2 regions of the Streptomyces sp. NPDC006450 genome follow, and region 2 is predicted to be linked to the other one. Evidence: riboswitches for the same ligand, from Rfam matches in the RefSeq annotation. Region 2 holds a riboswitch; the other holds the start of a gene.
The links. Region 2 has a riboswitch for thiamine pyrophosphate ahead of ABZY57_RS15450 (thiamine ABC transporter substrate-binding protein). Riboswitches for the same ligand answer to the same signal wherever they lie in the genome.

Region 1 (4,186 bases), on a different contig from region 2:
CGGTCGCGCCCGCCGGTCCGCATTTCAGCGCTTGCGGCGCCGACCCCGGCCGCCGCGCAGCGGCCCCGAGGCCGCTGGGGCCGCCGGGGATTCCGCGCGGTCGGCGGACACCACCAGCGCGGCCAGCGCCGTCGTCACGGGTACCGAGGCGACCAGTCCGATCGAGCCCACGAGGGTTCGTACGATCTCCTCCGCGACCAGCTCGCTGTTGGCCACCGAACCCATGCTGCTGTTCGCGATCGAGAACAGGAGCAACAGGGGCAACGCCGCGCCCGCGTAGGCCAGTACCAGGGTGTTCACCACAGACGCGATGTGGTCGCGCCCGATGCGGATGCCTGCCCGGTAGAGCCCGCGCGGGCCCATCGACGGGTCTGCCTGGTGGAGTTCCCAAACTGCCGAAGTCTGCGTGACGGTCACGTCGTCGAGTACGCCGAGCGATCCGATGATGACACCCGCAAGCAGCAAACCGCTCATGTCGATGTTCGGGTAGAGCCCGTGGATCAGCCCGGTGTTGTCGTCCGTGTTGCCGCTGAGGAAGGCCCAGTCGATGAACTGCGAGCCCAGCAGGCCGATCAGCAGGAGCGAGACGAGGGTGCCGAGGACGGCGACCGAGGTGCGGGCCGTCAGCCCGTGGCACATGTAGAGCGCGATCAGCATGATCGCGCTGGCTCCGACCACGGCCACGACGAGCGGATTCGACCCCTGCAGGATCGCGGGGAGGATGAAGAGGGTCAGCACCGCGAAGCTGACGGCGAGGGCGATGAGCGCGAACAGCCCGCGCATCCGCCCGACGAGGACCACCGCGAGGGCGAAGATGCCCGCGAGCAGGGCCATCGGCAGCTTGCGGTTGACGTCGATCACGGAGTACTGGAGGTCCTGGGGTGCGTCGGGAGCGTAGGCGACCACCACCTCCTGGCCGTCCGTCAACTGTCGTGGCGCGCCCGGCTGGACGACCTCGACGAACTCGCGGCCCTTGTCGGGACCGCTGCCGACCCTGATGGTGGCCTTCTTGCACTCGCCGTTCTGAGAGGCGAGGGCCTCGCGCCCCTCGGGGGTGGAGGTGTCGCCGGTGGCCGGCACCTGCGCGGCGTTCACGGATTTGCAGTCGACGTGCTGGAGCGCGACGACCCTGCCCTGCTGGGTCTGCCGGTCGAACCCGACCCCGGTGCGCTCGTGGCCGGGTGCGCCGCCGGGCCAGAGCACCGCCATGCCGATCACGACGGCGGTGGCGAAGGGGATCAGTACGGCCGCGATCACCTTGCGCAGGTGCTTCGAGACGGGGGCCGCCGGGCCATGGCTGTGCGCATGGCCGTGGGAGTGGCCGGGAGACGGGGCGGGCGAGTGACCGGGGTCCGTGTACGCATGGACTGAGTCGCCGGCGGGACCAGCGGGATCCGTGGGCACGGTGGGGGGCTGCGGCGAGGACGTCACTGACTGATCATCGCAACAGATGAGGGGGCCCACTGTTCAGCACGCCACACATGACGCTAGCGTGGGGGCTACTTTGCACAACGCGGGAGCTCGGAGCACCGGGCTGAGAGGGCGCTGATCACCGTTCGCATTCGAATATGCGTACGGGAGGAGGCTGCGTCGACCGCCGAACCTGTTACCGGGTAATGCCGGCGTAGGGAGATTAGGTCTCATGACCATTCAGGACGCACGCACGCCTGCCGTCAGCCAGGACGCCGACGGCCAGACCGAGCGCCAGCCTGGCTGGCACAAGGGATACGTGGCGGGCTCCCGCCCCGACATCCGGGTGCCGGTTCGCCAGGTCCACCTCACCAACGGCAAGGACGTGACGCTCTACGACACGTCCGGTCCGTACACCGACCCGCAGATCGAGACCGACGTGCGCCGCGGCCTGCCGCCGCTGCGCGAGAACTGGATCATCGGCCGCGGCGACACCGAGGAGTACGCGGGCCGCCCCGTGCGCCCCGAGGACGACGGCATCAAGCACACCTCGCCGCGCGGTGGCCTCAAGAACCTCGACGCGGTGTTCCCGGGCCGTCCGCGCCAGCCCCGCCGCGGCCGTGGCGGCGCCGCGGTCACGCAGCTCGCGTACGCCCGCCGGGGCGAGATCACCCCGGAGATGGAGTACGTCGCGATCCGCGAGAACGTCTCTCCTGAGGTCGTCCGCGAGGAGATCGCCGCAGGTCGCGCGGTCATGCCGGTCAACGTGAACCACCCGGAGATCGAGCCGATGATCATCGGCAAGCGGTTCCTGGTGAAGGTCAACGCCAACATCGGCAACTCCGCGGTCACCTCCTCGATCGAGGAGGAGGTCGACAAGATGACCTGGGCGACCAAGTGGGGCGCCGACACGGTCATGGACCTCTCGACCGGCCGCAACATCCACACCACCCGCGAGTGGGTGCTGCGCAACTCCCCCGTGCCGATCGGCACCGTGCCGCTGTACCAGGCGCTGGAGAAGGTCGACGGCCGTGCCGAGGACCTCACCTGGGAGATCTACAAGGACACGGTCATCGAGCAGGCCGAGCAGGGCGTCGACTACATGACGGTCCACGCCGGCGTGCTGCTGTCGTACGTGCCGCTGACCGCGCGCCGCAAGACCGGCATCGTCTCGCGCGGCGGCTCGATCATGGCCGCGTGGTGCCTCGCTCACCACAAGGAGAACTTCCTCTACACGAACTTCGAGGAGCTCTGCGAGATCCTCGCGACGTACGACGTCACGTACTCGCTGGGTGACGGCCTGCGCCCCGGTTCCATCGCGGACGCCAACGACGCGGCGCAGTTCGCGGAGCTGAAGACGCTGGGCGAGCTGAACACGATCGCCAAGCGGTACAACGTGCAGACGATGATCGAGGGCCCCGGGCACGTCCCGATGCACAAGATCAAGGAGAACATCGACCTTCAGCAGGAGATCTGCGAGGAGGCGCCGTTCTACACGCTCGGCCCGCTGACCACCGACGTCGCGCCCGCCTATGACCACATCACCTCGGGCATCGGCGCCGCGATGATCGCCTGGTGGGGCACCGCGATGCTCTGCTACGTCACGCCCAAGGAGCACCTGGGCCTGCCGAACCGCGACGACGTGAAGACCGGTGTCATCACGTACAAGATCGCGGCCCACGCGGCGGACCTGGCCAAGGGTCACCCGGGCGCCCAGGAATGGGACGACGCCCTGTCGGACGCGCGGTTCGAGTTCCGCTGGGAGGACCAGTTCAACCTGGCCCTCGACCCGGACACGGCCCGTGAGTTCCACGACGAGACCCTCCCGGCCGAGCCGGCCAAGACCGCGCACTTCTGCTCCATGTGCGGTCCGAAGTTCTGCTCGATGAAGATCTCCCAGGACATCCGCCGCCAGCACGGTGGCGACCTGGGCGCCGAGGAGATCGAGGCGGGCATGGCGGAGAAGTCCGCCGAGTTCGCCGCCGCAGGCAACCGCGTGTACCTGCCGCTGGCTGACTGACCGCGCCCCGGCACGCACGGACGGCCCGCGACACCGAGGGGGGAGTCGCGGGCCGCCGTTGCGTACGTCGTGTCAGCCCAGTGCGGCGTGGTAGCGGTTCGGTGCGTCGGGATCGGCGAGGTTGCGGATGCTCAACTGGTTGAGGCAGTAGTAGGCGAGGTCGGTCGAGTCGTAGACGTGGTGGGCTACCAGGGCCAGTTGCCTGAGCTGCTCGTCGGTCATGGATTCGGGGTGTCCGAAGTCGCGCACGTACACGACATCGGCTTCGAGGAGCTGGTGCCGGGCCATGCGGAAGTCGCCGCCGAAGACCACGGGGGCGATCGGCCAGCGCTTGACCGCCGCGAAGGCGTGCGGGATGAATCCCTGGGCGCGCAGCTCCTGGTCCACGTCGCCGAACACGGGCTGGTCCTCGTACAGCGGGACGAAGGAGACCTCCGTGTGCACGGCCACGGCCTCGGACAGCTTTTCCCGGGCGCCCTGGAAGACCATCAGCTCGGCGCCCTGGATGTCGATCTTCAACAGGTCGAAGGCGCCGACCGCTTCGACGTCGTCCAGTCGCCGGGTGGCGACCTGGACCTCCTCGCGGACCCGGCCCCACTCGTCGAAGCCGTTGAAGAGCCCGAGCCTGTTCGTGTCCGGGCGGAAGAGGCTGGTCATCCCGGAGCTGGTGGCTACGAAGAGCGTGTGGATGCCGCCGTCTCCGAGGACGTCGGGCAGGTAGGTCTCGTACGGCCCCTTGCTGCGTTGCAGGGTTTC
Region 2 (4,186 bases):
GACGACCGGGAAGCACGCGATCGGGGGGCCGCCGCTGACGGCGGCTCCCTCTTCCGCGCCGATACGCCGCCGCAGGAGCCCATGCCCAGCCCCCCGCCGACCCCGCCTTCGCCGGCACCGCAGGACGGCCCGCCACCGCCGCAGAAGAAGCGCGCCGGGCGGGACCTGCGTGCTGCCATAGGGGTCGGACTGGGTCTCGGCGCGGTGATCTTCGCCTCGCTGTTCATCGTCAAGGCGGTCTTCGTCGGCGTCGTCGTCGTGGCGGTCGTCGTCGGCCTGTGGGAGCTCACCTCCCGGCTCCAGGAGAAGAAGGGCATCAAGGCCCCGCTGGTCCCGCTCGCGATCGGCGGTGCGGCGATGGTCATCGCCGGATACGTCCGCGGGGCCGAGGGCGCCTGGGTGGCGATGGCGCTGACCGCCCTCGCGGTCCTGGTCTGGCGGATGACCGAGCCGCCCGAGGACTACCTCAAGGACGTCACCGCCGGAGTCTTCGCGGCGTTCTACGTGCCCTTCCTGGCCACGTTCGTCGCGATGCTGCTCACCGCCGACGACGGGCCGCAGCGGGTCGTCACCTTCCTGGTCCTGACGGTGGTCAGCGACACCGGGGCCTACGCGGTGGGGTGGCGGTTCGGCAAGAACAAGCTCGCTCCGCGCATCAGCCCCGGAAAGACCCGCGAGGGGCTCTTCGGAGCGGTGGCCTTCGCGATGGGGGCCGGCGCGCTGTGCATGGAGTTCCTGATCGACGGGGGCGTCTGGTGGCAGGGCCTGGTGCTCGGCCTCGCCGTCGCGGTCAGCGCCACCCTCGGTGACCTCGGGGAGTCCATGATCAAGCGGGATCTCGGGATCAAGGACATGGGCACCCTGCTGCCGGGGCACGGCGGCATCATGGACCGGCTGGACTCCCTGCTTCCCACGGCACCGGTGGTCTGGCTGCTGCTCGCCCTGTTCGTCGGCACCGGCTGACCTGCGAAAAGGCGCCCGCACAGGCGGGGCGGTTACTCTTGGAAGGCGCGCTGCTTCTGCGGCGCGCCTTTCGTCTTACAAGGAGTACCTGCCATGGCCCGCCCAGTCCCGGGAGAGCTCACTTTCGTCGCCCCTCGTGGAGCGAAGAAGCCGCCCCGGCACCTCGCCGACCTCACCCCCGAGGAGCGCCGGGAGGCGGTCGCCGCGATCGGTGAGAAGCCGTTCCGGGCCAAGCAGCTCTCGCAGCACTACTTCGCCCGGTACGCGCACGACCCGGCCGAGTGGACCGACATCCCGGCCGCCTCCCGCGAGAAGCTCCAGCAGGAGCTTCTGCCGGACCTCATGAACGTCATCCGCCACATCTCCTGCGATGACGACACCACCCGCAAGACCCTGTGGAAGCTGCACGACGGCACGCTCGTAGAGTCCGTGCTGATGCGCTACCCCGACCGGGTCACCATGTGCATCTCCTCGCAGGCCGGCTGCGGCATGAACTGCCCGTTCTGCGCCACCGGCCAGGCCGGCCTCGACCGCAACCTGTCGACGGCGGAGATCGTCCACCAGATCGTCGACGGCATGCGCGCCCTGCGCGACGGCGAGGTCCCCGGCGGGCCCGCCCGGCTGTCGAACATCGTCTTCATGGGCATGGGCGAGCCGCTCGCCAACTACAACCGCGTCGTCGGCGCCATCCGCCGCCTCACCGACCCGGAGCCCGACGGCCTGGGCCTGTCCCAGCGCGGGATCACCGTCTCCACCGTGGGCCTGGTCCCGGCGATGCTGCGCTTCGCCGACGAGGGCTTCAAGTGCCGCCTCGCCGTCTCCCTGCACGCCCCGGACGACGAGCTGCGCGACACCCTGGTCCCCGTGAACACCCGCTGGAACGTCCGCGAGGTGCTCGGCGCGGCCTGGGAGTACGCGGAGAAGTCCGGCCGCCGGATCTCCATCGAGTACGCCCTGATCCGCGACATCAACGACCAGGCCTGGCGCGGCGACCTCCTCGGCAAGCTGCTCAAGGGCAAGCGCGTGCACGTCAACCTGATCCCGCTGAACCCGACGCCGGGCTCGAAGTGGACCGCCTCGCGGCCCGAGGACGAGAAGGCCTTCGTCGAGGCCATCGCCCGTCACGGGGTGCCGGTGACCGTACGCGACACCCGTGGCCAGGAGATCGACGGCGCGTGCGGCCAGCTCGCCGCCTCGGAGCGCTGATTTCGGCCCGCTGAGGTTTGCTTTCGGCCGCGGGGTACCCTGTGGCCGAAACCAATTTCATATTCCGACAGGGGAGCGCCACAGCGCTGAGAGTGCGGTATCCGTCACCGCAGACCCTCTGAACCTCGCCCCGGTCATTCGGGGTAGGAAGTTCGGTCATCACTCAAGCTGTTGCGCCCTGCCCGGCGTCCGCTCCACAGAGCGCCGGGCAGGGCCGCGTCTTCTCCTGGACATCCCAGGAGGAATTCACCAGTGAGCACCACCAAGAAGATGGCGGGCGTCGCGCTCGTGGCCGCGCTCGGCGTCACCACGCTCAGCGCCTGCGGCGGCGACGCCAAGGACAAGTCCGCCGGCGCGAGCGACGCCCCGAAGTCCAAGACGGTCACCCTCGTCTCGCACGACTCCTTCAACGCGACCGACACGGTCCTCAAGGACTTCGAGCAGCAGAGCGGCTACACCGTCAAGGTCCTGAAGTCGGGCGACGCCGGCGCGGCCCTGAACCAGGAGATCCTCACCAAGGGCTCCCCGCGCGGCGATGTCTTCTTCGGCGTGGACAACACGCTCCTCTCCCGGGCCCTCGACAACGGCATCTTCACGCCGTACGAGGCCAAGGGGCTGGCCGACGTGAAGCCCGAGTTCGTGCTCGACAAGGAGCACCGGGTCACCCCCGTCGACTCCGGCGACATCTGCGTGAACTACGACAAGGCCTACTTCGCCGACAAGAAGCTCGCCCCGCCGCAGACGCTGGACGACCTGATCAAGCCCGAGTACAAGAACCTGCTGGTCACCGAGAACGCCGCGACCTCCTCGCCCGGCCTCGGCTTCCTGCTCGCCTCCGTCGGCAAGTACGGCGACGAGGGCTGGAAGGACTACTGGAGCAAGCTCAAGGCCAACGGCGTCGAGGTCGTCGACGGCTGGGAGCAGGCCTACAACGAGCGCTTCTCCGGCTCGGCAGGCGGCAAGAAGGCCAAGGGCGACCGACCGCTGGTCGTCTCCTACGCCTCCAGCCCGCCGGTCGAGGTGCTCTACGGCGAGCCGCAGCCGGCCGAGGCCCCCACGGGCGTCTCGACGGACACGTGCTTGCGCCAGACCGAGTTCGCGGGCCTGCTCAAGGGCGCGAAGAACGAGGAGGGCGGCAAGGCGCTCCTGGACTTCCTGATCTCCAAGAAGTTCCAGGAGGACATGCCGCTCCAGATGTTCGTGAACCCGGTGACCAAGGACGCCGCGCTGCCGGAGCTGTTCACCAAGCACGGCGTCGTCATCGAGAAGCCCGAGGCGGTCGCGCCGGAGGCCATCGCCAAGAACCGCGACCAGTGGGTCAAGACCTGGTCCGCCCTCGTCGTGAAGTAGGACGAGTGAGCGAGGTCCCGAAGGAGAGCGGGCGGGCCACGGCCGTCAGGCTCGGTCTGATGGCCGTGCCGCTCGTCTTCTTCGGGCTGTTCTTCGCGTACCCCGTCGCCGCGATCGTCGGGCGCGGGCTCAAGACCGAATCCGGCTGGCAGTTCGGCCGGATCGGCGAGGTGCTGGCCCGGCCCGACATCGGCGACGTGCTCTGGTTCACCACCTGGCAGGCGCTCGCGTCCACGGCGCTCACGCTCCTGATCGCACTCCCCGGCGCGTACGTCTTCGCGCGCTTCGAGTTTCCCGGCAAGCAGCTGCTGCGGGCGCTCGTCACGGTGCCGTTCGTGCTGCCGAGCGTCGTGGTCGGCACCGCGTTCCTGGCGCTCGTGGGGCGGAACGGTCTGCTGGACGAGGTGTGGGGGATCCGCCTCGACACGACCGTGTGGGCGATCCTGCTCGCGCACGTCTTCTTCAACTACGCTGTGATCATCCGCACGGTCGGCGGACTGTGGGCGCAGCTTGACCCGCGCCAGGAGGAGGCCGCCCGCGTGCTGGGCGCCGGGCGGTTCGCCGCCTGGCGGCGCGTCACGCTGCCCGCGCTGGTGCCGGCGGTGGCCGCCGCCTCGCTGATGGTGTTCCTGTTCACGTTCTCCTCCTTCGGCGTCGTGCAGATCCT

Region 1: another riboswitch for thiamine pyrophosphate. It lies ahead of thiC (phosphomethylpyrimidine synthase ThiC); the one in region 2 lies ahead of ABZY57_RS15450 (thiamine ABC transporter substrate-binding protein).

What each region holds. Positions count from the first base shown of each region.
Region 1 is NZ_JBEXPT010000001.1:73,687-77,872, reverse strand. Features, by position in the region: gene ABZY57_RS00330 (YibE/F family protein) at 25-1,431, opposite strand; TPP riboswitch at 1,504-1,648, shown strand; gene thiC (phosphomethylpyrimidine synthase ThiC) at 1,643-3,430, shown strand; gene ABZY57_RS00320 (FkbM family methyltransferase) at 3,503-4,186, opposite strand, start outside.
Region 2 is NZ_JBEXPT010000041.1:41,253-45,438, reverse strand. Features, by position in the region: gene ABZY57_RS15460 (phosphatidate cytidylyltransferase) at 1-963, shown strand, start outside; gene rlmN (23S rRNA (adenine(2503)-C(2))-methyltransferase RlmN) at 1,057-2,169, shown strand; TPP riboswitch at 2,229-2,337, shown strand; gene ABZY57_RS15450 (thiamine ABC transporter substrate-binding protein) at 2,422-3,519, shown strand; gene ABZY57_RS15445 (iron ABC transporter permease) at 3,579-4,186, shown strand, end outside.